One region of the Rhizobium sp. AN5 genome, then DNA from elsewhere that is predicted to be linked to it. Evidence: riboswitches for the same ligand, from Rfam matches in the RefSeq annotation. Region 1 holds a riboswitch; each other region holds the start of a gene.
What was found. Region 1 has a riboswitch for cobalamin ahead of CRP02_RS15410 (CbtB domain-containing protein). Riboswitches for the same ligand answer to the same signal wherever they lie in the genome.
Positions count from the first base shown of each region.

Region 1 (7,333 bases):
CCGATCTCGAAAGGCTGGCCTTCATCCGCCATGCCCGCGATATCGGGCTCAATATCGACGCCATCAGAGAATTGATCGCGCTCAGCCAGCACCGGCAAATGCCGTGCGAGGGTGCGGACCGCATTGCCGCCGAACACCTCGCCCATGTGCGCGAAAAAATCAGCAGCCTCAAGAAGCTCGAGCATGAGCTGGAACGTATCGTCTCCCATTGCCATGGTCATTCGATCGAGGATTGTTACGTCATCCGCGCGCTTTCCGACCATGGCATGTGCGAAGGGGAGCATTGAGGCTGAAGAGCAGGCTTGACAGATTTCAGATTCGAGCGCATTGCATGGACATGATCAACGAACGCGCACCCATCTCCTGCTCGTACTTTTGGGCCTACCTGTAAAGGGCGGCTCGACAGATCATTTTGTCAACAAGCCGCCGTCAGGCGGCTTTGTTGTTTTTCAAGCGTCCTGACGGCACCGATAAAACCGAAGGACCAGAAAAATGACCGAAGACAGTTCCCTTACGCTGGAAAGACCGCCCGTCGTCATCATTCGTGGCGCACGCAAGACCGATTTGCCTGAGCTCAATGAGATGATCACCCTGCTTGCCACCTTTCATGGCGATGCGGCGGCGATTACGCCGGCGAAACTGGAACGCGACCTGTTCGGCCCGCTTCCCTGGGTGCATGGGCTGGTGGCGGAAGCCGACGGCGCATTGATCGGTTACGCCCTGATGCTGCCGCTCTACAGGGCGCAGGAAGGCCGCCGCGGGCTTGAGCTGCACCATCTTTTCGTGCGTGACGGTCACCGCGGCCATGGCACCGGCCAGCACCTGGTTTCCCGCGCCCGCGATATCGCCAAGCGCCTCGGTTGCGACTATCTTTCCGTCAGCGCCACGACCGGCAATGTCGCCGCGCATCGTTTCTACGAAAGCATGGATTTCGCGCCGCGCCCGGTCACCGGCATGCGCTACATGCAGTCTATCGCCTGATTGCAACCTTCGGAGACGGCCATGACACGGATTGCCATTGCGCTTGCGCAGGATTTTGCTGACTGGGAACCGGCGCTGCTTGCCGCCGCCGCGCGCGGCTATCTCGGCGTCGAGATCGTTTACGCAACCCCGGACGGCCGGCCCGTGGTTTCAATGGGCGGGCTCAACGTTACGCCCGACACATCCTATGACGCGCTTGATCCTGCTAACATCGATGCGCTCGTCATTCCCGGCGGCCTCAGCTGGGAAAAGGGAACGGCTGTCGATCTTGGCGGGCTGGTACAGCGGTTTCGCGAGAAGGGCCGACTGGTTGCCGGCATCTGCGCGGCTGCCAGCGCGCTTGCAGGCACGGGCGCCCTTGATGACGTCGCCCATACCGGCAATTCGCTCGCCTCGCACAAGGCCTATCCGTCCTATCGCGGCGAAGCGCTCTATCGCGACCAGCCGAAGGCGGTCAGCGATGGCGGTATCGTAACCGCAGCCGGCAGTGCACCGGTCAGTTTCGCTGTGGAAATTCTGAAACACCTCGGCCTCTTTGGTCCGGAAGCCGAGGCGGAACTTGGAATTTTTGCGGCGGAACACCGGTGAAGCTCACCTTGGTGTCGAGAGTTTTGCGGATCCTCTCATCCTCATTCCTGTGCCTGTCACAGGAATGAGGGCGCGCAAAGCATGAGCGTCCGGACAATATCGCGCATTACCCGCGATCAAGCACCCTGCACGCGCGGGGCGCAGGCTCCGCTCCCTCCCCCGCAATCGCACGGCGGATATCGCGGCTGTTGAGATGCAGACTGCGACCGGCCGGCAAAGCCGAGCGTTTTATTTTGGCAAGGGCTGCGGCCGTAAAGGCAGCCTCATTCTCATGAAAATAGGCGAGCGCCGCTTCCCGTTCCGGGCTGACGCCGAGGACTGCCTTGAAAGCAAGGCGATGCACGGCGCAGGAAGCGCCGTGACCGGGAACGGCAAAACGCAGCGCATCGAGTTCGTCACTCCATTCGGCTGCGTCCTGCATGGTTTCAAGCCGACTGGAAGCGCTTCAGGAAAAACGCGCTCAATGTTCCGAGCAAGGCCCAGAAGACAAAGCTGGTCACGGTGGCGGCGACGATGAACTGTCGTTCCAGCGGCAGCGGTGCCAGCGCATGTTCACCTTCCGGCGGCAGGGGCGCGCCCACCACATGTGGAGCAACGATCAACACCAGTGCGAGCACGATTGCCCAGGGTTCGCGCCGGAATGCGATCAGCGCAATGCCGCCTGCGGTCGCGGCAACCGTCGAAAGCCACCAGATTTGACGCGCCTCAAGCGCGGCGGCCGGGCTGCCCGGCAGTTCCGGCGGCAGGCCGATCATCGGCGCAAGCATGACGGCGGCAAAACCGGCCACACCCCACAAAAGGCCTTCGCGCCAGCCGGCATTGGTGCCGCGCAGCGAGATGAGGCCGGTGAGCACCAGCGCATAACCGATGGCGGTCAGCACGTTGGCGGCTACCGTATAGGCGGTGCGCTCGAAGCCGTCTGCCGGAGACCAGGCTTCCTCACTATGTTCGTGCGCGGGAATGGCAGCACCGGTCGTGGCCGGAGCATCATGGCTATGGGGCGCTTCGCCACCGGCATTTTCATAGGCTTCCGCCTTCAGGATCAGCGGCGTGGTGCCGAAAGCCTGCATGGCCGAAACGGCGAAGCCGCCAACGATGCCGACGAGGACGGCGGTAAAAACGATATTGCGAAAGAACGACATGCTTTCCCCCTCAATGGCAAGGGAAAGCATTGGCATGACGTGTGTCATGCGCGGCGTTGTGAACGGCTTCCACATGCGAAAAGCCGACAAAACCGACGACGAACAGGCCAAGCACGATCGCCGTCAGCGATTGCGCGAAGCTGCCCGTTTTTGCTGAAACGGCGGCATTTGCCGTATTCTGGTTGATGGACATGGTGACCCCTCTTACGGCGCGACCCCGCGCCTTTAGACGCGGCGGAACGGCAAAACGCCGTGCAGCCGCATGCGATACACTTCACCACGGGGATACGAGACTGACACAGGGCGGCACGTTCAAGCGCAACCACCCTGAAATTCCGCTCTTCCGGACACCCCGCCGGCATGGACATTTCCGTGATGGCAGGTCTCCTGGCTTACGGGTCAAAACCTGAAACACCTTCCCGGCATTGCCCTCGCCCATATCCGGCGAGATGCTTACCAGTGGCATTTCGTTTCAGGCTCTCCGCTCACAGTTGCGGGGGCAGCCACGAATGAGGATGTCTCCCTATCGTGTTCCCTTTTCACCTTCCGGAACGCCCGGAAGGAACCATCACACGATCGTTATCCGATGGGTGCGGGTGGGAGTCAATGGCAGGCCGGCGTGAGAATTGCGCACTGTTGCTGGATGCCGGATCAAGTCAGACATGACGGCAAAGGGCTACCGCGCCGGGATGGCCTTCAGATAGGCGGCGATCGCATTGCGGTCATCGGCCGTCAGATGCGCCATGTTCTGCTGGACCTTGACCATGGAGCCGCCGACGCTGTCGAATTCCGGGGTGAAGCCGGTTTCCAGATAGTTGGCAATATCGGCCGCCTCCCAGCCTCCTACGCTCTGCGAGCCGGGGGTGATATCGGGAATGCGGCCCTCGCCTTCGGGATTGGGACCACCGGCCAGCCATTTGCCATCCAGAAAACCGCCAAGCGCATTGCGCGGCGTGTGGCATTCGCCGCAATGGCCCGGGCCTTCCACCAGATATTGGCCGCGCAGCAATTCGGCATTGGCATCGGCAAGCTCGACGCGGGGTGGCGCGGATGTATCGAAATAGAGGAATTTCCAGCCGCCCAATGCCATGCGCATGTTGAGGGGGAACGGCAGTTCATGATCCGGCGCATCATTCTGGCTGGCGGGCAGAACCCGCAAATAACCGAAGAGGTCGTTGATGTCCTTCTGCGTCATGCGGGCATAGGAGGCGTAAGGGAAGGACGGGTAGAGATGTTCGCCGTTCTTGCCGACGCCGCGCGTCATCGCATCGCCGAATTCCGAAAGCGTCCAGCCGCCAATGCCATGCTGAGGATCGGAGGAAATATTGGGCACATGAAAGGTACCGAAGGGGCTTTTCAGCGCCTGCCCGCCCGAGAGCGTCAAAAGCGCATCGCCCTTGGCATCTGGTGCCGCATGGCAACTTGCGCAGCCGCCCGCCCAGAACAGCGTTTCGCCATTGGCAAGGTCCGGCTCGCCAAGGCTCACCCAGTGGCTGGGTGCCTGACGCACAGGCGCGGTCACCCAGGCGAAAATGCCGAAACCGGCAATGGCCGCCACCGCGATCCCGCCCGCGAGCTTCGTCCAAATGGAGGCCATGACCCCTCTCCCCATTATCACCTGATGAGATCAGGCGTCATTCCCGCTGAAAAAACGCCGCCGTGAAGCGGCGTTCTTAATAGGATTATTTCTTCAGACGGTAGGTCTGGTGGCAGGCACCACAATCGGCACCGAGGGTCTGCATGGCGGTGGTGACACCTGCCTGATCGGCCGGAAGGCTGGCGAGGACCTTGTCCGCATCGGCACCGAGCTTGGCGGCCTTGGACTTGAAGTCATCGAAATTTTCCCAGATCGCGGGTGCCGCAGCACTGCCGGTCTCGCTGCCTGGGGGAAACTGGTCGGGGAAAGCCTTGGCGTTGGTGCTGATGGTCGTCACGGCAGCCTTTACGACTTCGGCGTCATAAGGCTTCTGGCCCTTGGAGATGGCAGCAAGCGCACCCATGGAGCCGCCGATCTGCTTCATCATGCCTTCACGTTTTTCGACTTCGCCGGCAGCGTAGACCGCTCCGGCGCAAAGACAGCCGAAAAGCATGGCCGCCGCGATGGTTTTCAGTTTCATACACTTTCTCCTTGATTCCGGCAGATGCCGAACGCGCGATGAACGGCGCGAGGATGCCCTTTCCGCATGGCGAAAAGAAGTCACATTGCAGTGAATTTCCCCAAGAAAACAGAAGTCTAGGAGAGTGCTTCCCAAAGCGTAACCAGGGCTGCGGCAATCAGCATGAAACCAGCGGCGCGGCCGATGAAAATCGTCGCGGCAGGCGAGGAAACGAGCCATGCCCGGCTTTTATCCGCCGTCAGCGCCAGAGCGCCATAGACCGTGAACTGCGTGATGGCCACCATCGCGCCCATTACCAGCCCCTGCATCCAGATTGGACCATAGTCGGGTTTGAGGAATTGCGGATAGATCGCCATCATGAAGAGATAGGCTTTCGGATTGGAAAGGCAGGTGAGCACGGCCCGCCAGAACGCCTTTCTGACAGAGGCGCTCGCCTGTGCCTCATCGCCATTGACAGTGATAGCGCTGCTCATCAGGCCGACGCCGATCCAGACCATGTAAGCGGCACCGGCGACCAGCAGCGGCAGGAACAGCGACGGCATCCAGGCGGCAAGCATGCCGACGCCCAACGCACCGTAGAGCGAATGCACCATGCCGCCGGCGCTCATGCCGCTTGCGGCGGAAAGCCCGGTTCTTTTGCCACCCGTCAACGCACTTGCCAGCACGAACAGCATATCCATGCCCGGCAGGATGATGATGCCGAACAGGACCAGAAAGAAAAGCCAGAGATTTTCGGCGTAACTCATGTCAGTATCTCCCAAGACAGTTTGCTACACATTCGGGAAAACTCATGTTTCTCAATGTGTTTTGCTGCTTATAGGAAAAGCCAACTGACAGCGTTGTGTCAGTTGCGTTGGGAAACCTCCGGGAAAACGGCAATGCGCAAGGCATCGAGACTGTTCGAGATCATCCAGATCCTGCGGGTGGCGCGCAGGCCGATCACCGCGCAGACCATTGCCGAGGCACTGGAGGTCACGGTGCGCTCGGTCTATCGCGATATTTCGGCCCTTCAGACCATGCGCGTGCCGATCGAAGGGGAACGCGGCGTCGGTTACATCCTGCGTCCCGGCTTCAACCTGCCGCCGCTGATGTTTTCCATCGAGGAGACGGAGGCGATCGTGCTTGCACTCGCCATGGTCGCGCGCACTGGCGATACCGAATTGCGGCAGGCGGCCAAAAAGGTCAGCGACAAGATTGCCGCATCCCTGCCCGAACCCCTGTCGAAAACCCTGTCCGCCAATGCCCTGCACGCCTGGGGCAGCATCGCGCCCTCACCCGCCGGCGTCGATCTTGCCATGGTCAGGCGGGCGGTGCGCGACGAGGAGCGGCTGGACATAACCTATGGCGATGAAACCGGCGCGGAGACCCGGCGACAGATCCGGCCCATCGCCATGATCTATTATTCGGAGACGACCAATATCGTCGCCTGGTGCGAGCTAAGGCAAGCGATCCGCAATTTCCGCTCCGACCGCGTTCTGACCTGCAAGACAACCGGCAGCTTTTTCAAGATGGAAGGCGAAAGGTTGCGGCAATTGTGGATGAGCGGCTGGCAGAGCAATCAGCTGAGGACTTCGGAACGAACGACGAATCAAGCAGGCGCGTAAAGCAACTGATTTAGCGCGTCTTTCAACCTTCGTTCTGTGTCGGTGCCCCCGTCTCAACCGTCATTCCTGTGACAGGGAGAGTAATGACGGTTGAGAGGGTTATGCTCGCTTCAAAGCACGGCAGCGTTATGCCGCAAATGCTCCAGCACCCTATCGTCCTCGCGCCCGAAACCGCGGATGACGATTCGGTCGGCAAACACATCGGCAATGGCGAAGGTGTTCTGGTCGGGCGTATCCACCATGCCCTTGAAGTTGACGAAGTGAGTGTTGCCCTGCACCCCGTAATTGCCCTCATGATTATGGCCGCTGAACCATGCGACGACCGAAGGGTGTACATCCAGAAGATCAAGGATGCGGGGCGCATCCCACATATTATGGGCGTTTTCCGGATAGACCGGATAGTGGCAGAAAATGACCACTTTTTCACCCGCCGCATCCGCCTTTTGCAGAACGGTTCGCAGCCATTCGAACTGTTCGTCGCTGAGCGACGCATTCCAGTCCTGCGCATTGATCGCACCCACCTCTTGCAGGCGCTTCAGACGCTCTTGCGCCAGCGTGCGGCGCGGATCGCCGGGCGGCGGGGCAAACAGGCTGACCTCGTTGCCGTCAAGCACCACGAAACGTATCTCACCGATGGTGAAATCGTGCCAGGGCGACGCCATGCCGAGGCGGGCATGGATGGCGGACAGGTGTTCGGCGGCAACGGCGAAATCGTGATTTCCCGGCAGCATCACCGAAGGGTGGCGAAGCTGCTCGTAGACGCCAAGGATCGCATCGAAATTTTCAAAACCGCGATCGATGATGTCGCCCAGCGTCACCACGAAGGCCAGTTCCTCGCGATTGAAGGCGTCGATCGCCTCGCCAAGCTTTTTCGGGCTTTCGGCATAATACCGGCCCATAT
Region 1 covers NZ_OCMJ01000004.1:624,069-631,401, reverse strand. Annotated here, with positions in the region: gene CRP02_RS15435 (MerR family transcriptional regulator) at 1-287, shown strand, start outside; gene CRP02_RS15430 (GNAT family N-acetyltransferase) at 493-981, shown strand; gene CRP02_RS15425 (type 1 glutamine amidotransferase family protein) at 1,003-1,569, shown strand; gene CRP02_RS15420 (hypothetical protein) at 1,676-1,990, opposite strand; gene CRP02_RS15415 (CbtA family protein) at 1,995-2,711, opposite strand; gene CRP02_RS15410 (CbtB domain-containing protein) at 2,722-2,904, opposite strand; cobalamin riboswitch at 3,071-3,296, opposite strand; gene CRP02_RS15405 (c-type cytochrome) at 3,388-4,308, opposite strand; gene CRP02_RS15400 (c-type cytochrome) at 4,394-4,828, opposite strand; gene CRP02_RS15395 (LysE family translocator) at 4,945-5,574, opposite strand; gene CRP02_RS15390 (helix-turn-helix transcriptional regulator) at 5,707-6,432, shown strand; gene CRP02_RS15385 (metallophosphoesterase) at 6,543-7,333, opposite strand, start outside.

Region 2 (7,333 bases), 800 kb from region 1:
CGACGCTCCACCTCGCCGATTTCCCGGGAGGAGCGCTTGAAGTGCGAAACGATATAGTCGGAGATGTCTGACACGGTGCTTCTCGTGGTGCTGATGGTTCGGTACGGCCCTGTCGACATAAACCCGCATGGCAATGGAATTCAAACGATTTCCGCTGCCATGCCGTTCAGGCCTCCAGACCCATCAGACGGACGGCGTGGCGTCATTTACCCAGTTGAAGCCGGGGAAGAAGCGCTCTCGGCCATATTGCTCGCCGAACATCATGTCGAATTGCAGCAGACGATAATTGCGCACCACGTCCGGAATGGAATTGGGCGAAATCGACCAGTCGGGCAGGGCCTTGCCATCCGTTGCCACCAGCATATGCCGGTCGACGACGGAAAACGCGTCCTGCACTTCACCCAAAGTCCCCGTATAGAAGGGGTCTGAGAAACCGGCTGTTTTCAGCACGTGATAGGGCAACAGCGCCGGGCTGATGGTGCCGATATTCTTGCGCACACCCGTCTTCGAGGACCAGACGACGAGGGGCGTCTCGTGTTCCTTTTTCATGACGTCCAGCGGCGCGCGGCGGCTGGCCACCATGCCCGGCATGTAGCCGCTTTCCACGAATGTCTGGCCAAGCGGCGGCAGGTGGTCGCCGAAGAGCACGATTATGGTTTCGCGCTCGCGCTTTTTTGCCCAGCGCATCAGCTTCAGAAGGGCGTCGTCGGCCTCCGCCACGCCCTGCGCATAGGTGCCCAGCGCCTGCGATGCGGAAGCGGAGAGATCGCCCTCTACGCCAATGGTGTCGCTGGCATAACGGCCCGCCTCGTAAGGTCCATGTCCCTGCAGGGTGACGGCGAAGAGGAAGAGCGGGTTGCGCGCATCGTCCGCGGCCACCATGATCTGGTCCATCAGCGCGTCGTCGGAGGCGAAGTTGCCGCGCTTCTCCATGGGCGGCAATGTCTCTTCAGAGCGGAACTCCTCGAAGCCGAAATTCCTGTAGACTTCCTTGCGGTTCCAGAACCATTCCTGAAACGGATGCATGGCGATGGCCGAATACCCTTCGCCACGGAAGAAGCTGGCAAGCGAGGGCACCGGACGGCGGATATATTGCTGGTAGGGAATGCTGCCATAGGGCAGGAAGGCGTTGGAAAAGCCGGTCAGCGCCTCGAATTCCACATTTGCCGTCATGCCGCCGAATTCCGGCGAGAACACGTTGCCGGATTGCTTGGCGCGGATGTTGGGCATCGGATCGGCAGAGAGCTTCACGTTTTCAAGCCGTGTCGGATCCCACAGCGATTCGCTCATTAACATGATGACATCAGGGTAATCGCCCTTGTTGGCGGCAAAGGCGGCGGGTTCCGAGGTCAGGTCTGCAATGCTGTTTTCGCCGTAACCCTGCGGCGCCGAGACGTTGGCCATGGGAATATTGAAGGCAAAGGCCATCAGGAAACCGTTATGGCGGTAATTCTCGTGTTGATCCCACATCATGGGGATGATGTTGAGACGATCGCGCACCCACGAATAATGAGAATAGTCCATCAGCGAGGCGAGGCCGGCCAGAAGCGGCAGCGCCAGCACAAGACCTGCGGCGCGTTCGCGCCAGCTCAAGCCCGGCGAATAACGCCGCGCCAGCAGCCACAGGGTGGAAATGGCCGCAACCGTGGCGCAAAGGCCGAGGCCGACGAGTACGGCCGTCAGCGGCTGGGCTTTCAGCATGGTGGGCAGAAGCTCGAGGATCTGCCGGCCGAACAGCAGGTCGGAGGGATAAAGCGGATCGGAGAGATAGGTCTGTTTCTGCGCGGAAATCAGCCCTGTCAGTGCGCAAAGCGGCGCAACGGCGATGAGCGACAGGTAACGGCGACCAAGGATGGAATCCAGCGCTACGAGCAGCAACAGCACGGCGGCAATGGTGGTCATGCCGGGGCGGGCGGATGAGGTGAGGAAGGTGCCGACATCAACAAGCGAACCGCGCGCGATCCATTCCAGCGCCACGACAAGCACGACCGACGAAAACGTCAGATTGGCAAGCGTGTAGGCCTTACCCGAAAGCTTGGAAAGGCCCCGCGTCCATGCAGGCGAAAAGACAAAATCAGCCTTTTCGGAAGCCGTTGTTTTTGGCGCCGAATGTCTCAAACTCATACTCCGGTATTACGAGGCGACACCGCGCAATTCGGGGAGGTGAATCGGGGCGTCGCAAAACTGTCATGTAACTGTCACATAAGCGCGATGAACGCGACATGAACTTTGCGGAGTGTGGCCGGTGCGGTGATAACCTTAGCGTGAATGCCTGTTGCGGCTTCACCCCATCAAGGTGGTGCGGCATGCAATTGCCGCGTTGCGGAGCGGGCACGGGCGCGGTATTGAAAAGCCATGAGCGACAGACACGACATCAAAAACCATCTTCGAATTGCCGTCGGGCAGTTCAATCCGACTGTTGGCGACGTGGCGGGCAATCTCGCCAGGGCGCGCGAAGCACGGGCCGATGCGGCGACGCAGGGTGCCGATCTCCTGCTTCTGACCGAGCTGTTCATATCCGGCTATCCGCCGGAAGACCTGGTATTGAAGCCGGCTTTTCTGAAAGCGTGCCTGAAGGCCGTGGAAGAACTGGCGGCGGAGACCGCCGATGGCGGGCCGGGCGTCGTCATCGGTTTTCCGCGTCAGGGCGAAACGGGCCGGCACAATTCGGTTGCGCTTCTGGATGGCGGCAAGATCATCGCGCTGCGTGACAAGATCGACCTGCCGAATTACGGCGAGTTCGATGAAAAGCGCGTTTTCGCCGAAGGTTCGATCTCCGGTCCCTATAATTTCCGCGGTGTCAGGATCGGCATTCCGATCTGCGAGGAAATCTGGAACGATATGGGTGTGTGCGAAACGCTTGCCGAAAGCGGGGCGGAAATCCTGCTGGTGCCGAATGGTTCGCCCTATTATCGCGGCAAGCTGGATGTGCGCCATCAGGTGGCGCTGAAACAGGTGATCGAAAGCGGCTTGCCGCTGGTCTTCGCCAATCAGCTTGGCGGGCAGGACGAGCTGGTTTTCGACGGCGCGAGCTTCGGTTTCAATGCCGACAAGACCCTTGCCTTCCAGATGAGCCAGTTCGAGGCGACCCTTGCCGTCACCGACTGGAAACGCACCGAAGAAGGCTGGCGCTGCGAGAGCGGTCCCTTCTCGAAAATCCCTGAAGGCGAGGAGGCGGATTACCGGGCCTGCATGCTGGGCTTTCGCGATTACGTCAACAAGAACGGCTTCAAGAGCGTGGTTCTCGGCCTTTCAGGCGGTATCGATTCGGCGATCTGCGCTGCGCTTGCTGTTGATGCGCTGGGCGAAGAGCGGGTGCGCTGCATCATGCTGCCCTATCGTTACACCTCCGAGGATTCGCTGAAGGACGCAGCCGATTGCGCCAGAGCGCTCGGCTGCCGTTACGATATCGTGCAGATCGCCGAACCGGTGGATGGGTTCCTGTCGGCGCTTTCGGAAATGTTCGAAGGTACGGAAGAAGGCATTACCGAAGAAAACCTGCAGAGCCGTACACGCGGCACCATTCTCATGGCTGTTTCCAACAAGTTCGGCTCGATGGTGGTGACAACAGGCAACAAGTCGGAAATGTCGGTGGGGTATGCGACGCTTTATGGCGACATGAATGGCGGTTTCAATCCCATCAAGGACCTCTACAAGATGCAGGTCTACGCCATCTCCAGCTGGCGCAATTCCCATGTGCCGCCGGGCGCGCTCGGGCCGTCCGGCGAGGTGATCCCCGCCAATATCATCTCCAAGGCGCCATCCGCCGAATTGCGCCCCAACCAGACAGACCAGGATTCACTGCCGCCCTATCCGGTGCTGGACGATATTCTGGAGTGCCTGGTGGAAAAGGAAATGTCGGTCGAGGAAATCCTCGTGCGTGGCCATGATATCGCGACGGTGCACCGGATCGAGCATCTGCTCTATCTCGCCGAATACAAACGCCGCCAATCCGCGCCCGGGGTGAAGATCACCAAGAAGAACTTCGGCCGCGATCGCCGTTATCCGATTACCAACCGGTTCAGGGACAGGTAGTCGAAGGAGGGCGTGGAGGGAGCTTGCTGGACCCCGGGTTTAGTTCGGGGTGACGGAGTGCGGATGTTGCGACTTCGCCATATATCGATGTCGAAGACACATCATTTCCCTCCAACGGCGCGGACACGCCGCGCCGTTTCCCTATCTCGTTAAATAACCTGCCCCACATCGATGCGGTTGCCATCCGGGTCTTCGAAAACGAAGGCCCGCAGGCCATAATCCTTGTCCTGAAGACTTTTGATGATGCGAAGACCGTGGCTTTTGCAAAGCGCGTGCAGCGCGTCGACGTCGCTGACCAGCATATGCGCCACATTGAAAGGGGCCGGTTTGTGCGTTGACTGCAATGTCAGGTGCAACTCGGCATTACCTTGTTTCAGGATCATGAAACCGACAGGGTTGCCGTTTTCAAAGGTCTTTTCGAAGCCCAGCACACGGACATAAAAGTCATGGGCCTTTTCGATATTCTTGACAGGAAGCATTGCGGCGATCCGACCGAAGCGGATGCCGTGATCGGCGATGGTATTCATCGCGGAACCTCGGATCTGGGAGAAACTGGCAGGGGTGCGGGCGGTGCCGGAACGCTGCTGTTTTTTCCTATTTGAATTTGCAGGGCGGTGCCTGCGGCAATAGGATCATAATCACGGCGGTGGTGGATGCAAACGGAATGTTTGTGCCATTCAACGCTCCACGCCAGACGATCGACAGGCCCGGGAGGCAGCATGCGCAGTTCCATCGAAATCTTCAACATCCGCACCCGGCAGATGCGGGTGGTCTGGCAGACGCCGGAGCTGTTCGAGGCGCCGAACTGGTCGCCGGACGGGAAATATCTGCTTCTGAACTGCGATGGCCTGCTTTACCGCCTGTCACTTGCCGGCGACCCTTCGCCGGAAAAGGTCGATACCGGCTTTGCGACAATCTGCAACAACGACCACGGCATTTCGCCTGACGGTTCGCTTTATGCCATTTCCGACAAGGTGGAGTTCGGCAAGAGCGCCATCTATTTGCTGCCATCGACGGGCGGAACGCCGCGGCTGATGACGAAGAACCTTCCGTCCTACTGGCACGGCTGGTCGCCGAACGGGAAAGGTTTCGCCTATTGCGGCATTCGCGATCAGGTTTTCGATATCTATTCCATGGACATAGACAGCGGCGTTGAGACACGCCTTACCCGTGGTGAGGGCCGCAATGACGGGCCGGATTATTCGCCGGATGGAGAATGGATCTATTTCAACTCCAGCCGCACCGGCCAGATGCAGATCTGGCGCGTGCGGGTGGATGGCTCGGCCGTCGAGCGTATCACTGACAGCGCCTACGGCGACTGGTTCCCGCATCCGTCCCCCAACGGTGACAAGGTCGTCTTCGTCTCTTATGACGCCGATGTCTTCGACCATCCGCGCGACCTCAACGTGCGCGTGCGGCTGATGGATATGGATGGCGGCAATGCCGAAACGCTGTTTGACCTTTTCGGCGGGCAGGGAACGATGAATTCGCCCAACTGGTCACCTGACGGGGATGAGTTCGCTTATGTGCGGTATTTTCCCGTTTGGTGATGCGGTAGGGGTGCTTCAGCCGGCGCGCGTCTGCGCGGCGAAAGGCCGCTTTTCAGCCGAAAGAGCTGAGCTGGTTGGAATTCCGGCTCAAGGCCGCAATAACGCAGGTGAGGTGGCCACGGTCACATTGCCGCATCACTGCGCAAGATACTTGTATTTGCAAGCTTTGTTGCTCATAAGCGTCTTCGTCAGGTGCCCGCCTTTTACGGCGGGAGAATCGGGAATCCGGTGCAAGACCGGAACGTGCCCAGCGCTGTGAGGCGGATGCCCTTTTTCTAGATGCCACTGAATCCATTCGGGAAGGCGAAAGCGGGCGGATGAAGCCGAGTCAGAAGACCGGCCTGACAGGATAGACCAGACCGCGTGGACGGCGGCGGGTTGTTGCAGCAGCGCGTTGTGCAGGCGAAAACCGGAGCCGGTTTTCGTGGCAGCGCGCCAGCATTGTTGGGGATAGACGATGCCGACCGATCCACTCGCGACCAGTTTGCTCGACGGCAATGCATTTGATCACGCGCTTTCGCCCGCCTACCCGTTTTCCGAGGGGGAGCGAGAGGCGATCTACCGTGCGATCGAAACCCGCCGTGATGTGCGTGATCAGTTCCTTCCGGATCCATTGCCGGAAGATGTGGTCGAGCGCCTGCTGAAGGCGGCGCATTCCGCGCCCTCGGTCGGTTTCATGCAGCCGTGGAATTTCACGCTCGTCACTGACGGTGCGGTCAGGCAGGCAGCCTGGGTTGCCTTCAGCCGCGCCAATGGCGAGGCGGCGGCGATGTTCGAGGGGGAGCAGCAGGCGCTTTACCGCAGCCTCAAGCTTGAGGGCATCCGCAAGGCGCCGCTCAGCATCTGCGTCACCTGCGATCCGACGCGTGGCGGCAAGGTGGTGCTGGGCCGTACCCACAATCCGCGCACCGATGTCTATTCCACCGTCTGCGCCATCCAGAACCTCTGGCTTGCAGCGCGCGCCGAAGGCATCGGCGTCGGCTGGGTCAGCATTTTCCACGACAGCGACATTCGCACCATTCTGGAAATCCCCCACCATATCGAGATCGTCGCCTGGCTATGCCTCGGCCGCGTCGATACACTTTATACCGAGCCGGAACTGGCGGTGAAGGGTTGGCGCCAGCGCGTGCCGCTGGAGGAACTGGTGTTTCGCAATCGCTGGGGTGGGCGGTAAAGAGAAGACGCGACCGTCTTGTGAGTGAGACAGAGCGTTGCCAACTCCATACCGGGTGCTTGATAGGAGCTATTGCTGCGGCTGAATGCCCTTCAGCGCCGGGTTTTTCAGGTCGATCCGGCCTGTCTGGTCGGGCAGGAATTTAGGGCCGATGACGCGGACCTTGCTGTTGTTCGGGTCATAGTCGCGTTCCGGAACCGGTTGTTCCGGCGGTTTTGCGGCCTGCTGCAGTTCGGTGGGTTTCTGAGGGGTGTCACCTTGCGGTGATGGAATGGTCGTGATGCTGGAATAGGGTTTCTCAGCTTCCGGCCGCGCAGCCTCCTGCTGCTTCATCTCCTCGTGATAGGCGGCCATGTTGCAGGCGCAGCCTGGGGCTTTGGTTGATGCATTTCGATAGGCAAAGGCGGTCGGCAGGTCCTTGTAGGGCTTTCCCGTTTCAGCCGAGACCATGTCAGCCGTTTCCTGCTCCGTCATGGAGTGGAAATAAAGCTCCGTCTGCGTACCCGGACACATTTTCTGGCATTGTTCGGCCTGCGCACGGAAATCGAGCGGCGAGGCATTGGAAGCGATGGGG
Region 2 covers NZ_OCMJ01000004.1:1,428,002-1,435,334, reverse strand. Annotated here, with positions in the region: gene CRP02_RS19565 (DUF1003 domain-containing protein) at 1-74, opposite strand, end outside; gene CRP02_RS19560 (LTA synthase family protein) at 184-2,124, opposite strand; gene CRP02_RS19555 (NAD+ synthase) at 2,356-4,035, shown strand; gene CRP02_RS19550 (glyoxalase superfamily protein) at 4,185-4,562, opposite strand; gene CRP02_RS19545 (TolB family protein) at 4,755-5,585, shown strand; cobalamin riboswitch at 5,759-5,945, shown strand; gene bluB (5,6-dimethylbenzimidazole synthase) at 6,043-6,759, shown strand; gene CRP02_RS19535 (DUF2865 domain-containing protein) at 6,829-7,333, opposite strand, start outside.
Region 2: linked by a shared signal. The riboswitch ahead of bluB (5,6-dimethylbenzimidazole synthase) and the one ahead of CRP02_RS15410 (CbtB domain-containing protein) in region 1 are both predicted to bind cobalamin.

Region 3 (7,333 bases), on a different contig from region 1:
TGTCTCCCTGCGGTTGAACGCGACGGGAGCGTCGCGGCGGCTGTTTTCAAGGTTGGGCTTTGCCGGCGATGCGGAAAAAGTATATCTCTTCCGGGGAAGGGCGAATTGCCTTTTCGAGATACCGCCGCCCGGCAGAAAACAACAAATAGAGCCGTTATCCGCAGGTCATCTGACTGATGTGGTGGAACTAGACCGGGCGGCTTTTGGCGTTTCGCGCCGGAACGTTTTACAGCGACTTTTGACGCAGAATGCGGGTTACGGTGTGTTTGAGGCGGACCGTCTTATCGCTTTTGCGCTGCGCCGTGCGGCGGGGCGGGGCCACATTATCGGTCCGGTCGTTGCGGGTGCGGACATGGATGCGATTGCGCTTGTGAGGCGGCATTTTTCCGATCTGGACGATGAGCTGGTGCGCCTCGACACCATCAGCGACAATAGTCTCTTTACTGATTTTATTGCGCAATCCGGGCTGGTGGTGATTGAAACTCTTACCACCATGTCCAAAGACGCGCCGCAACCGGCGCCTTCCGGTGCTACAAAAATTTTCGCTCTGGCAGGCCCGTCTTTGTGCTGAGCTGCAGCACTATCGCAATTGACGCCCCGTCGCTTGCCCCTTATGTCAGAAAGCGACGGTTCCTGAAGCCGAAGGGCAAAGGGATTAATAGGGAACATGGTGCGGGCGATTTCTATCGCCCAATGCCGTGGCTGCCCCCGCAACTGTAAGCGGATTGCCGTTCATCCTCGTGACGCCTGAAAAGCGTCATGCCACTGCACCCTTCAAGGTGCGGGAAGGCAGATGAACGGCGCATATTCGTGAGCCAGGAGACCTGCCGTCATAATATTGACCATCGTTACGGGCGGGGATGCCCGGAAGAGGAGCTAATTATGACCTTTCCGTCCGCGGAAACGTATTTAAAGTCCCGTTCTCCATCTCCACACTTGTTGTCGCTCTGTCACTACGCGTTTTGACGCGCGGCCTGCGGATCACGCCACTTTATTTAGACTGGAGAACATATGTTTCATTTCAAACACCTGCCGGTTTCCGCCGGTCTTCTGGCTGTCGCATTAGCGGCCTTGACCCCCGGTGCCGCTCAGGCTGCCGAAACCACCTATCCGCTGACGATCAATAGCTGCGGTCACGAAATCACCTTCAAGCAGGCGCCCGCCCGCACAGTATCGGTCGGCCAGAGCACGACCGAGGTTCTCTATCTGCTCGGCGTTGCCGACAAGGTGGTGGGCACGGCGCTGTGGATCGGCCCGGTTCTGAAGGGTTACGAAGACGCCAATGCCAAGGTGGAGCGGCTTGCCGACAATGATCCGAGCTTCGAGGCGGTGGTTGGCAAGAGGCCGGACCTCGTGACGACGCAGTTCCAGTGGCAGATCGGTCCCGAAGGCGTTGTTGGAACACCGGAGCAATTCGCCGAACTCGGTATTCCCGTTTATACCTCCCCTGCCGATTGCATGGGCAAGGATAATTCCGGCGGCGGCGACGGCGTGCGCAAGTCCGTTTTCACCATGGACCTGATCTACCAGGAGGTCCGCGACCTTGCGAAAATTTTCAACGTGCAGGATCGCGGCGAGGAAGTCGTTGCCGACCTGAAAAAGCGTGAGGAAGCCGCCCGCGCCAAGATCGCTTCGGCGAATGGCAAGATTTCAGCAGTTTTCTGGTTCTCCAGCGCCGAGCTGGATATCGATCCTTACGTGGCGGGCCGCAATGGTGCGCCGGGTTACATCATGTCCGCGCTCGGGCTGAAGAACGTTATCGAAAGCGATGAGGAATGGCCGACTGTTGGCTGGGAAACCATCGCCAAGGCCAATCCGTCCGTGATCGTTGCCGGCAAGATGGACCGCCGGCGTTTCCCCGCCGATGACGTCGCCGTCAAGCTCAAGTTCCTCGCTACCGATCCGGTTGCCAGCATCATGCCCGCCGTCAAGGCGGCCCATGTCTTCGAAATGGACGCGCAGGCGATGAACCCGACTATCCGCACGATCGAAGGCATTGAAACGCTGGCTGAGGCGATTTCCACAGCCGGTCTCGCCAAGTGAACGGTCTTTCCGTCAATCTTGGCAGGGCGGGTCTGGCATTTGCCGCACTCGCCCTGCTGCTCGTCGCGCTGATTGGCGGTGCGGCCATCGGCGAGACTGCCATTCCGTTCGACGTGGTGGCAAAGACCATTGCCAATCGTGTTTTTCATGCGGGTTATCCGCTGGAGCCGCTGGATGAGGGCATCGTCTGGAGTTACCGTCTCAGCCGCGCCGTTGTTGCCGCGTGCTGTGGCGCCTCGCTGGCGCTGGCCGGTGCGGTGCTTCAATCACTCCTGCGCAACCCGCTCGCCGATCCCTATATCCTCGGTATTTCCGCAGGCGCCTCAACCGGGGCAGTGGCCGTGGCGCTTCTGGGCTTCGGGGCGGGGTTCCTGACGATGCCGGCGGGCGCCCTGATCGGGGCTTTTGTGGCTTTTTCGCTGGTCAGCCTTCTGGCGGTGCGGGCAGGGCACGGCAACAGCGCCATCATTCTGGCGGGGGTCGCCGGTTCGCAACTGTTCAACGCCATGACGTCGTTCATCGTCACCAAATCCGCCAATGCCGAACAGGCGCGCGGCATCATGTTCTGGCTGCTGGGCAATCTTTCGGGCGTGCGCTGGCCGGATGTCTGGCTGGCTTTGCCAGTCAGTATTGCGGGTCTTGCGGTGTGCCTCTGGTACGCACGCGCGCTTGATGCTTTCGCTTTCGGCAGTCAGGCAGCAGCTTCGCTCGGTATTCCGGTGCGCCGGGTCTATGCGGTGCTGATCTCGGTTTCGGCTGTCATGACGGCAGTCATGGTGTCGCTGGTCGGTTCTATCGGCTTTGTCGGTCTCGTCATCCCGCATGCGGCGCGCATCTTCGTTGGCGTTCGCCACGGCATGTTGCTGCCGGTGACGGCGCTGACCGGGGCAATTTTCATGATCATCGCAGATATTCTTTCGCGCACCGTCATTCCGGGGCAGGTGCTGCCGATCGGCGTGATCACTGCGCTGGTCGGCGCGCCCGCCTTCGCCTTCATTCTCGGGCAGAAGAGAGGCCGGTCATGAAATTATCCGCCCACGATCTGCATTTCCATGCCGGCAATCTCGACATCGTGCGCGGTGTTTCGCTGGAGGTCGCCCCGGGCGAGTTTCTGGGTATCATCGGGCCGAACGGTTCGGGTAAAAGCACGCTGCTTTCCATGCTGGCCGGCATTCGCATGCCGCGTCGGGGTCATGTTATGCTTGGTGAGGAACGGCTTGCCACATTCGGGCGGCGCGAACTTGCCCGCAGGCTGGCCTTTGTGGAGCAGCAGGCCGAAACCACCGAGCGCATCAGCGCGCGGCAGGCCGTGGAACTGGGGCGCACGCCCTATCTCGGCCCGCTTTCCGCATGGTCGCCGAAGGACGATGCCATCGTTGATGCAGCGCTTGGAAATGTCGATATGGCGGACAAGGCCGCGCGAAACTGGCATCACCTTTCCGGCGGCGAACGCCAGCGCCTGCACATTGCCCGCGCATTGGCGCAGGAGCCGCATATTCTGCTGCTGGACGAGCCGACCAACCATCTCGATATCGGCCACCAGATCGGCCTGCTCGATCTGGTGCGCAGGCAGGGACTGACGGTTGTGGCGGCTCTGCACGATCTCAATCACGCTGCCATGTTCTGCGACCGCGTCGCCATCATGCATCGGGGTGAAATGATCGCTGTCGGCCCACCGCGCGAGGTCCTCACTTCTTCGACCATCGCCGATGTGTTCGGGGTGCAATCCGTCATCACCACGGATGAAAGCGGATTTTCACATATTCGTTTTCTGCCGGCCCACGGGACGGCCGATCATGCAAGGAAAGCAACGGCACGATGATGAAATTGAAAAGACTTGCAAATCTCCGCTTTGGCGCGCGAAAGCTTTGCGTTTCCGCGGGACTTGCCATGGTTGTGGCCACAGGGTTTTCCATTCAAGCCGGAGCCGAGACCTTCGAGGTGAAGATGCTGAACCGGGGCGAAAAGGGCTCCATGGTGTTCGAGCCCGATTTTCTGGAGATCGCTCCCGGCGACCGCGTGCGCTTCGTGCCGAGCCACAAGAGCCATAATGCCGCGACGATCGACGGTATGGTTCCCGAAGGTATTGAAGGTTTCAAAAGCCGGATCAACGACGAATTCGAGACCGGCTTCGAAAAGCCAGGCTTTTACGGCATTAAATGCTCGCCGCATTACGGCATGGGCATGGTCATGCTGATCAAGGTGGGGGACGCGGTTTTGCCGCAGAGCTACAGGACGGTAGAGGTCCCCGGCCGGGCGAAGCCGCGCTTTGAGGAGCTATTCGAGCGGGCGGAAAAATGAGGTCCCTGCGTCGCGTTTTCATGCGTCATGCCGGACTAGATCCTGCATCCAGCCAAGGCGCGTCTGCGCCGTGAGAAACTATTATTACGCGATCAAGGACTTGGTCGCACTGGACCCCGGATCACATCCGGGGTGACGGAGAGCTGGGCGGCAGCTTTGGGGGCTTTGGTCGCCCTATCCCTTGCCGGACGTGTGCGGCTTCACGGCGCATACTGCATAACGGTGCTGCAATCCCCGCAAAATGCCTTTCAGCAGACTGAAATTTTTCGCCTGGGCACGATGAATGGCCTGAAGTTCCTGATCGATGGCAACGGGTTCGAAGCCGATCTCACGCAACAGCGCCGCGACGTCACCAGCTCTTGCACCCTGTGAAAAATAGACCCGCGAGAGAATGCTGTTGAAGGTGTTTTCCGGATCCGCCGGCTTGTGCGGCTGGTCCGGCTTCACAAGGCCGATGCTTTCCAGACCCGCCGCCAGCTTCTTGACCAGTCTTTCGCGCCAGCCGGTGTTGACGAAATCGCCATCGACAATGAGCAGGCGTCCACCGGGTTTCAAGACACGGAACCATTCGGCAAAGCTCGCCTTCGGGTCCACCAGCGTCCAGACCAGATGGCGGGTGATGATGACGTCGGCGCTTTCGTCCGGCTCCATCGTGTTCTCGGCGTCGCCGACAAAAAAGCGGATATTGCGCCCACGGGTTTTCGCCTTCGCCCTTGCAAGCTCCAGCATGGTTTCCGACCAATCCATGCCGGTGACCTGAAAACCGAGATCGTCCATCAGGTGCGAGATAACGCCGGTGCCGCTAGCCAGATCCAGCGCTTTGCGGCCTTCTCCCTGGCCCAGATGCTTCAAAACCAGCGCGTGCCAGGCCTTGCGCTCTTCTTCGGAGAAAATCTCATGTCCGGGAGAAAGGTCGAAAGTCGCGGCGCGGCCGGACCAATAGGTTTTGATTTCGTCTCTCAGGCTGTCGTTTTTGCCATAGTGGATAGTGTCGATCATCGGTCTTCAGCTCACATACCGGTCAGTTAAGAATGGCTCTAAAACATAAAACTTGACTAGTATAGTCAGAAAATAATACAGCCGCGCCAGTCAACACTGGAGAGCAATATCCGATGCGCATCTCAGCCAAATCCGCGGCACTTGCCCTTGGCCTTCTCGTATCCGCAGCGTGGCCTGCATTGGCCGAAAAGGTCACCGTCAAGGATGTGACCGGCCGCGACGTGGAAGTCAATGTGCCCGTTTCGCATGTGATCCTCGGCGAAGGCCGTCAGATCTATTTCCTGGCCGCGCTCGACAAGGAAAACCCTTTCCAGCACGTTGTCGGCTGGCGCGACGACTTGGCGAAAGCCGACCCGGAAACCTATGCGGCCTATCTCGCCAAGTACCCTGATATTGCCAAGCTGCCGACCTTTGGCGGCATGAAGGATGGCACTTTCGACATCGAGCAGGCCATTTCGCTGCAGCCAGACGTGATCCTGATGAACATCGATGCGAAGACCGCCACGCAGGAAGCCGGTTACATCGAGAAGCTCGAAAAGGTCGGCATCCCGCTCGTTTACGTCGACTTCCGCGAAAAGCCGATGGAAAACACCGAGCCGAGCATGCGTCTGATGGGCCAGCTGACCGGCAAGGAAAAGATCGCCGAGGACTTCATCAAGTTCCGCGCTGACTCCATCGCCAAGGTCACCGATACGCTTGAAAAGGCCAATCCGAAGAAGCCCGTCGTGTTCGTCGAACGCGCCGGCGGTTATTCCGACGATTGCTGCATGTCCTTCGGCAACGAGAATTTCGGCAAGATGGTAGAACTCGCCGGCGGCATCAACATGGCCAAGGACATCATTCCCGGCACGTTCGGCAACGTCAATCCGGAAGAGATCATCGCCTCGAATCCGGAACAGATCATCATCACGGGTGGCAACTGGAACGGTTATGTTCCCGGCGGCAACTGGGTCGGTGTCGGTTATGGCGCGGATATGAAGGAAGCCCACCGCAAGCTTGAAAACCTGACCAAGCGCCCGGCTTTCACCGGGGTACAGGCGGTCAAGAACGGCAATGTCCACGCCATCTGGCACCAGTTCTACAACAACCCGTATCAGTTCGTGGCCATTCAGGAAATCGCCAAGTGGCTGCACCCGGACCTCTTTAAGGATCTCGACCCCGAGGCGACCTTCAAGGAGCTGCATGCCCGCTTCCTGCCGCTCGACTACAAGCCCGGTTACTTTGTGTCGCTGAAGGACACGAAATAAGACAGGGACGGTGAAGGGGAGCGCCGTCCGATCGATGGATGAAGCCGCAGCCATGCGGCTTCATCATTTTCTTTTGGAACTAAGAGGACTTCTCATGCGGCTTAACGCTCTCAGGCATCTTGCGGTGCTGGCTTTGTCTCTTCTCGCTTTTCCGGCTTATGCCGGAGAAATCACCGATGTCACCGGACGCAAGGTCGAACTGGACCTGCCAGTCAAACGTGTCATCGTCGGCGAGGCGCGCCAGATCCACGTCATCGCGGCGCTCAAGGGCGACCAGACCTTCGACACCATTGTCGGCTGGCGTGACGATCTCCTCAAGAAGGACCCTGACAGCTACGCCGCTTATGTCGAGCGCTTTCCGCAGATCGAAAAACTGCCGCGCTTCGGTTATGTGCCGCAGGGCGATTTCAGTCTGGAAACGGCCATTACCCTTTCGCCTGACGTGATCACCCTCAATCTGGAAGCGGAAAAATCCGCCAAGGAAAGTGGTTTCGAAGAAAAGGCCGCCGCCGCCGGAATCAAGATCGTCTATCTCGATTTTCGCATCGATCCCGAAAAGAACAGCGAAGCCTCGATTGAAATTCTCGGGAAAATGTTTGGCGCGCAAGAGCGGGCAAAGGAATTCATCGCCTATCGCCGTGCAGAAATCGCCCGCGTGACCGACCGGCTCGCCAGCGTCAAGGACCTGAAGCGTCCCGGCGTCTTCATCGAGCGCGCGCCCGGCATTTCCGGTGAGGACAATT
Region 3 covers NZ_OCMJ01000003.1:514,321-521,653, reverse strand. Annotated here, with positions in the region: gene CRP02_RS05775 (GNAT family N-acetyltransferase) at 1-571, shown strand, start outside; cobalamin riboswitch at 611-847, shown strand; gene CRP02_RS05770 (ABC transporter substrate-binding protein) at 1,012-2,043, shown strand; gene CRP02_RS05765 (FecCD family ABC transporter permease) at 2,040-3,068, shown strand; gene CRP02_RS05760 (ABC transporter ATP-binding protein) at 3,065-3,865, shown strand; gene CRP02_RS05755 (pseudoazurin) at 3,862-4,344, shown strand; gene CRP02_RS05750 (class I SAM-dependent methyltransferase) at 4,519-5,343, opposite strand; gene CRP02_RS05745 (ABC transporter substrate-binding protein) at 5,457-6,590, shown strand; gene CRP02_RS05740 (ABC transporter substrate-binding protein) at 6,685-7,333, shown strand, end outside.
Region 3: linked by a shared signal. The riboswitch ahead of CRP02_RS05770 (ABC transporter substrate-binding protein) and the one ahead of CRP02_RS15410 (CbtB domain-containing protein) in region 1 are both predicted to bind cobalamin.

Region 4 (7,333 bases), on a different contig from region 1:
AAATGCGCGCATGCCCCTTCGAGCAAGGGCTGCCCCAATTCGTCCGATGTCCATTCTCCCAGCTCGAAGCGCTTCTCTGGCGGCACTTTCCCACCAAATGCCGCAGCGATTTCACTGTGCTCGTTGGAAAGGATGTTCAGGCTTAGCCGCCCGTTGTCTAGAACGGCCGCGTGCGCCGATGCCTTGGTATTCACGCAAACCAGCAGCCTTGGCGGCTCCTGGCAGACTGAGCATGCTGCGGTGACGGTCAGGCCTGCACGTCCTGCGCTGCCGTCCGTTGCCACGACCTGCACCGCAGCAGCCATCATCGCCATCGCATCTTTGAAACTCAGTGCATCCGCGCACTCTAGAGTATTTATCAACATTTTTTCCATCCATCGATCAGGGACAAATGAGGACCCGGACAAAGCCGGGTCCGTGGCGCCTTACTCGGCAGCGTCGAGGGACTGCCCGCTAAATGCGCTCCGATAGGAAGCGCCAGGATGATTCTCAGGGAGAAGCGATCCCCGCCCGAAAAGATTGTCGCGGAGCGTTCCTTCCGCATATTCGCTTTGTGCAAGCCCGCGTTGTTGAAGAACCGGCGTGACGTGATCGATAAAATCAACGAACGTATCAGGGTGAAGTTGGCATATCATGTTAATGCCATCGACACCTGCATCCTGCCACTGCTCCAGTTCATCCGCGATGGATTCGGGAGTTCCCACGATACGGCAATTGTAGGAGAGTGCATTTGCCAGATCCTTGACAGTTGCCTTCTCGCCCTCGGGCTTGCCCATCTCGATCATGCGGGCATAACCCTGCAATCCATCCAGGCCCGACTCGTCGATCGGCTTGTCAGGATCCATGTTTGAAAGATCGACTCCCATGTCGCGGCTGACATGCGCGGCCAGCCCCTCATAGCTGACCCATTCGTCGATTTCCTTCGCCTTGCGTTCTGCTTCCTCCATCGTGCTGCCGACGACGAAGGACAGTCCCTGGATGAACTTTAGATCGTCAGGGCCCCGCCCTGCCTGGCTGGCCACTTGCTTGGTACCCGCGATGCCGATACGGGCTCCGTTCACATTTGGATAGAGGACGAATGTTCCTTCGGCATGCTGCGCCGCAAACTGGCTTCCGCGCTTCGACGCGCCGGCCTGATATAACATCGGCGTGCGCTGTGGCGAGGGGCTGACGAGATGCGGCCCCTGAACCCTGTAGCGCTCGCCCTGATGGTTGATGCGGTGCACCTTGGTATGGTCGCTGAAGACGCCGCTTTCCCGGTCCGCAATCATTGCACCTGCATCCCAGGACCCCTCCCAGAGCTTATAAAGCACATCCATGTATTCATCCGCCCAGTCATAGCGCTGATCGTGGGGGACGATCTTGTCGAAGCCGAAATTCCGTGCAGCGTTGTCGGTCACGCTCGTGACGATGTTCCAGCCGATGCGGCCGCCGCTGATGTGATCGAGGGTCGATGCCTTCTTGGCAAACGCGAATGGGTGTTCGGAAAGAAGCGAACTCGTAAAGACAAGCCCCAGATCCTTCGTCACGCCTGCCAGAGCAGCGCAGAGCGTGAAGGTGTCGTTGCAAGGCATGTGAAGGCCTTGCTGGAAGTATGTATCCCATTTCCCGTCATAGGCGGGATCGACACCCAGGATATCGGCAAAGAAGATCGCGTCGAATTTGCCCTGCTCCAGCTTCTTGACGAGGTTGGCCCATGTTGCGAAATCGTTGAAATTGGCCAGTTCATTTTTCGGATGCCGCCACGTTCCATGATAGATGTGCGAAGGGACGTTCATGGTAAAACAATTGAATATCAGACGCTTGCGCATAGCTTCTCCTGTTTGTTGTCTTTGTTCCCGGAAACAAGCTTATGCCGCAACGCAACATGCGTCTTGGCTCACAGTGAACAGTTTCTGTGCGCAAAGTGACACTGGCCATAAAGGTGTTCATCATCTTCATGCCCGAAGACTGCGGAATGGCCCAGGTTCGGGTCGATCGTCCCAGCAGACGATGATTGCTTGGCATGTTTTTTGCCTCACCATTGCGACAATCGTCGCTGACGGAGGCGCTGGAAATGACTGTCTGGAACGCAACCGAATTGCCGCAGAAGGACCGTTTCCCTTTCTGGAAAGAGGTGCTCTGCCAGGAATACGTCGCTTTGAACTCGACAACAGAAGGGCATGCCCCGTTTTTCGGCCACGTTCGTGCCAAGCTGCTAAACTCGATCAACGTCACGACAATTTCGTCGAGCAGGCAAAAAATTCATCGCCGCAGGCAGGAAATCAGCCGAATGCCCGAACAGGTGTACTTCCTCAATCTACAAGTGGAAGGTCACTGCCGGATGATGCAGAACGGCAGGGAAGCGCTTTTGCAGCACGGTGATTTCTCGATCGTCGATTCGACCGAGCCATATATCAACGACTACTGCAGCGACAGTTGGACCCAGCATTCGTTCCGCATTCCCAAGGCAATTCTGCAGCCTCTTCTGAAGCAACTCGACAGACTGATGGCCACTAAAATAAGCAGCAGTGCTCCACTTGCGCGTCTTGCGACAGACTATCTGTCATCGATTGCGATGAATGCCGAGCATCTAGACGCCGCCGCGTCCTTTTCCATCACCAACCATTTGGTGGAACTGGTTGCGTTGGTTCTCGGCGTATCCGATCGCGAGGGAGACCGAGCCAGGGGGACATTGCGCAATCAGCTCGCTTTTTCCCTGATCAATTACATCACTTCGCATGCGGCAGATCCGGCGCTGACACCGGCGAAGGCAGCCGAACATTTCCGCATTTCGGTTCGCTATGTTCACCGACTGCTGGAAGACAACGGCGAGACATTTAGCCAGTTTCTGCTTCGGCAAAGGTTGCAAAAATGCGCGAACGATCTCCGTGCCAAAGGTGGCGGCTCTATTGGAGAGATCGCTTTCCGATGGGGGTTCAATGACCTCTCGCATTTCAGCCGGTCGTTTCGGAACCAGTTCGGTGTCGCGCCACGCGAATATCGAGTGCAGTAGTGCAAAGCAAGCAGCACCCATTTGACGTATACGGGTTCGTGGACGGTGGATAGCGACGGAATTACCATGGCAAGCGACTTGTCTTACGCCTTGAAAGGATGAAAACCGTCACATCCTCAGTTGATGGGGAATGAATGTGTAAATTTTCTAATCTGGCAACGTCCTGCGCTTCGGAATTGCCGGCTTGAACAGGCCGTCTTGGCGGCTTTGCGCCAAGAGGCGGACATCCGTCGAAGCCGTCAGAATGATCCGCGCCGTGACCTTATAGCCATTCGTAAGTCTCCCAGCGTTTGTCGCGATGGGCGCGGTGGCGGCGAACGGCTGCCATCCGCAGGTTCAGACTATCAAAAAACTAAACAGTGAGCTCTCTTCGGACGATCTCAGCTCCTGCGCTCAAGGAATTCAGCTTGTCTCTTGCCACACGACGAGACAGGGGGGCCATGCCGCAATTGGTGCAGGGGCAAAGTTTATCTGCGTCGACAAACTTAAGCGCCTTGCGCAGCGTTGCAGCGACTTCCTCCGGGGTTTCGATGGTATCGCTTGCCACATCGATGGCCCCGACCATCACTTTCTTACCTCGAACAAGTTCCAGAAGATCCATTGGGACATGAGAATTGTGGCATTCGAGGGAGATCATACCGATGCCGGATTTCTGCAGCTTGGGGAGAGTTTCCTCATACTGCCGCCATTCTGACCCGAGTGTCTTTTTCCAATCCGTATTGGCCTTTATGCCGTAACCGTAGCAGATATGGACGGCGGTCTCGCACTTCAGCCCTTCAATTGCCCTGTCCAAAGTGGCGACACCCCAGTCATTCACATCGTCAAAGAAAACGTTGAAGGCAGGTTCGTCGAACTGGATGATATCGACGCCGGCAGCCTCCAATTCCTTTGCTTCCTCGTTGAGTATTCCGGCAAATTCCCAGGCAAGCTTTTCACGGCTCTTATAATGGCCGTCAAAGAGAGTATCGATCATCGTCATCGGACCCGGCAACGCCCATTTGATGGGTTGTTTGGTCTGCTGGCGCAAAAACTTGGCGTCTTCGACGAACACGGACTTCTGGCGAGACACGGCGCCGACGACTGTCGGGACACTCGCATCGTAGCGATCGCGAATTCTGACTGTCTCGCGTTTTGCAAAATCGACCCCGTCGAGGTGCTCGATGAAAGTCGTGACGAAATGTTGGCGTGTTTGCTCGCCATCACTGACGATGTCGATGCCGGCCTGTTGCTGATCGTCCAGTGAAAGGCGCAGGGCATCTCTCTTGCCTTCCAGTAATTCCTCGCCTTCCAGCTTCCAGGGCGACCACAGTTTTTCGGGCTGCGCAAGCCAGGAGGGTTTCGGCAGGCTGCCAGCGGTCGATGTGGGGAGAAGTTTCTTCACGATGGGACCTCTTCTAAGTGATGCTCAGGCGGGGCGGTGAGCAAACAATTGCTCAAGGACGGCGCGGTATGGCTTGATGAAGTGTTTTTCGGTGAACTTACCCTGATCCACCGCCAAGCGATTTCGTTCGTCGCGATCGTAAATGACCCGGGTCAGCGAATAGTCCTGGTGCTTCAGGTTGGGCTGGTAAAATGTCCCGGCTGCTGCGTTCGCATTGTAGATTTCGGGGCGATAAATTCTCTGAAACGTTTCCATCGTGCTGATGACGCCGATTAGCTCAATATTGGAGTAGTCGCCCAGCAAGTCCCCAACAAAGTAGAAGGCCAACGGCGCAACGCTGCATGCAGGCATGAAGTAGCGAACCTGCAATCCCATTTTCCCGAAATACTGGTCGGTGGACGAGAACCCATTCTGCCGGTATTCGACGCCCATCACGGGGTGATGATTTTCGGTCCGGTAATAGGTCTTGCTGGTCGAGGCGCTGATGCAAATGACCGGCGGCTTGCGAAAGTGCGAGCGGTAGGCATCCGACCGCAGAAAGGACTTGAACAGGTTTCCATGCAGGTCGCCGAAGTCGGCCGGAATGCTGAAGGCAGGAACGCTCTTGTTATGCTCCGGCAGCACAATGCTGAAGTCGTAGTCTCGCACATAGGAGGAGAAGTTATTCCCCACAATGCCGTCGATACGTTCACTGGTTTTGTGATCGATGATCGTCGTCTTCAGTATCTCGATGAGGGGAAATTTTTCACCCGCGACATCGAAGCTCATGTCGACCGAAATGATCTCCAACTCGACCGAGTATCGGTCCGATTTGGGATTATCCCAGTGCGCGAGGGCGTTGAAGCGGCTGTCGATCATGCGCATGACATTGCGCAGGTTTTCCTGCCGCTTTTCGCCCCTGGCCAGATTGGCGAAATTGGTGGTGATGCGCGTATTTTCTGAAGGACGATAGTCCTCATCGAAGGGTACGCTCGTGATCGTAAAAATGCAGGTCTGAGACATGTTGTGCCCCTATAAAGTTGGGGGCATGGGTCTGCGGACGCATAGCAAGACAGGCCGCGACAATGCAGCCTTTGCTACGGCACACTGGGACACCCCGCCCGTGGACGTTATTTCACCAAAGGCAGGTCTCCTGGCTCACGGATCATCACTTCCGTCCGTCTTCCCGGGGTAAACCAGTGACATATTGGACTTCAGCTCGCCGCTTACAGTTGCGGGGGCAGCGTCGGCTTTTCCGCATGACACGGAGCACCGACTTCCCTCTTAGCCCCGGCACGTTGCGTGCAACGACTGGGGAACCTTAGGCGTGATGACCATATTGTAAGCCACGTCATCGGTCAACATCATATAACGATATCTTTATGTCCTTAAGTCTGCGTTTCCATCGCCGGTTCCGACCGAATAGATTGCATTCGGCGCGGCAGTCAACGTTGCGGTTTTACGCTTTTCGCCGCTTTCAGCAGCGTCATGCGTCCCAGTTTTCAATCTCCGGCGCAACGGCCTGGAGCAATATCCTCCTGCTGCCGCCGAGACGGACAGTTATCCCTCACAAAGACGAATACAACCGCTTTTTCTAAGAAAAGGGTTCCAGCCTTTCGCTGCAAGGATTGCCCAGGCAGTGGCCCCGACATGCGGCAACCTGAAATATTTGAAGTCGGCAAAGGTCGAGGTCGGCCCGATCATCAGCCCGGTCGTCAGTTCGTCCCCGACTGTCGCGTAGATCAGGTTATCGGGAGATATTTGTGCGGCGATGGTGGCAAGCAGCGCCTCGGCCCGCTCGGCATCGCCGACCTGCTGAAATGCCAGCGCGGCCTGGGCCGTACCTTCCAGCCACACACCATCCCGATCGTCGTTAAAATCAAAACCTCCCGCGACCGCATAATGCCGATCAACCCAGTGCAGAACACGCCCACTGCGGCCCCGAAACTCCGGCACGGCGAGAATGGGCCAGAGCTCGGAATCTATTCCGGACTGGCTCGAGTTGGGTGTGTCGCTTCCGGGCAGGCTGCCGACGTAAAACCGTCCCTGCTGCTCATTCCACATCGCATCAAGAAATTTGCGTGTTTTGTCCCGCATCGCCTGCCAGGCGCGCGCTCCCTCAATTTCGGCGAGCCAACCCGCAACGGCATACACATCGAGATTATGTTCCGTCGATTTCCACTCGAGTTTGGCCGGTGCGTGCTCATGACCGAATGTGCCACCTGTGTAGCCGATATCGCGGACGCCCGCCGTATGCGCATCGATCCAGCGCATGAGTTTGGTCGCGGCCTGTACATACGACGGATTGCTTGATCGTTCACTGGCAGTGAGAAGCGCAAGTGCCGCCCAGGCCAGGTTGCCCGTTGCGCTGCCCACCTGATAGTCATCCTCGACCCACGTCTTGCTGGCCTCACTCCAGAAACCGGGCAAAAGCATAGCATCGTTTTCGTTCGCAACGGGGCCGGAACGGTAGGCGTTGCGCAGGCGGCCATCGCTGTAATAGCGATCGTTGTTGACGGCGAGCAGCAGCGCATCGGCAACCCTTTTTGCTTCGGCATCGTTGCCACAGGAAAAAAGGGCAATCGTCGCCAGGGCATTGTCATAGGTGAAACCCGCATTTGAAAGAGCGGGATCAAGCGCTTCGCCGCCCGGTGCAGGCTCAAAGCTCCGAAATACGAAGGGGGTGGTGGATTTGTCCATCTTCCCAACGAGACCCGTACACAAGCTCACAGCAAGGCGGTCGCGAACTGATCCGGAACCGGTGCGCCCATCGCCACCAGCGACCACTCCTGTTGTGAAGCAGGTCATGAGAACTGTCGCGATGATCGATTTGACAGACATGAGTTTCCCATTTGGTAGGCGCTTTTCCAAACAAGCCCGCCTCTAGCTTGCGGTTTACGTCGAGCACGGTCCCGTGTTCGCGCGGCATGTCTCAGCTGAAGGCCCTTGCGAGTAACATCTGCATGGACTTCAAGAGG
Region 4 covers NZ_OCMJ01000002.1:509,397-516,729, forward strand. Annotated here, with positions in the region: gene CRP02_RS03315 (flavin reductase family protein) at 1-374, opposite strand, end outside; gene CRP02_RS03320 (LLM class flavin-dependent oxidoreductase) at 426-1,811, opposite strand; gene CRP02_RS03325 (helix-turn-helix domain-containing protein) at 2,006-2,995, shown strand; gene CRP02_RS03330 (methionine synthase) at 3,348-4,376, opposite strand; gene CRP02_RS03335 (DUF1852 domain-containing protein) at 4,401-5,378, opposite strand; cobalamin riboswitch at 5,481-5,694, opposite strand; gene CRP02_RS03340 (hypothetical protein) at 5,916-7,196, opposite strand; partial or broken gene CRP02_RS03345 (glycosyltransferase family 2 protein) at 7,288-7,333, opposite strand, start outside.
Region 4: linked by a shared signal. The riboswitch ahead of CRP02_RS03335 (DUF1852 domain-containing protein) and the one ahead of CRP02_RS15410 (CbtB domain-containing protein) in region 1 are both predicted to bind cobalamin.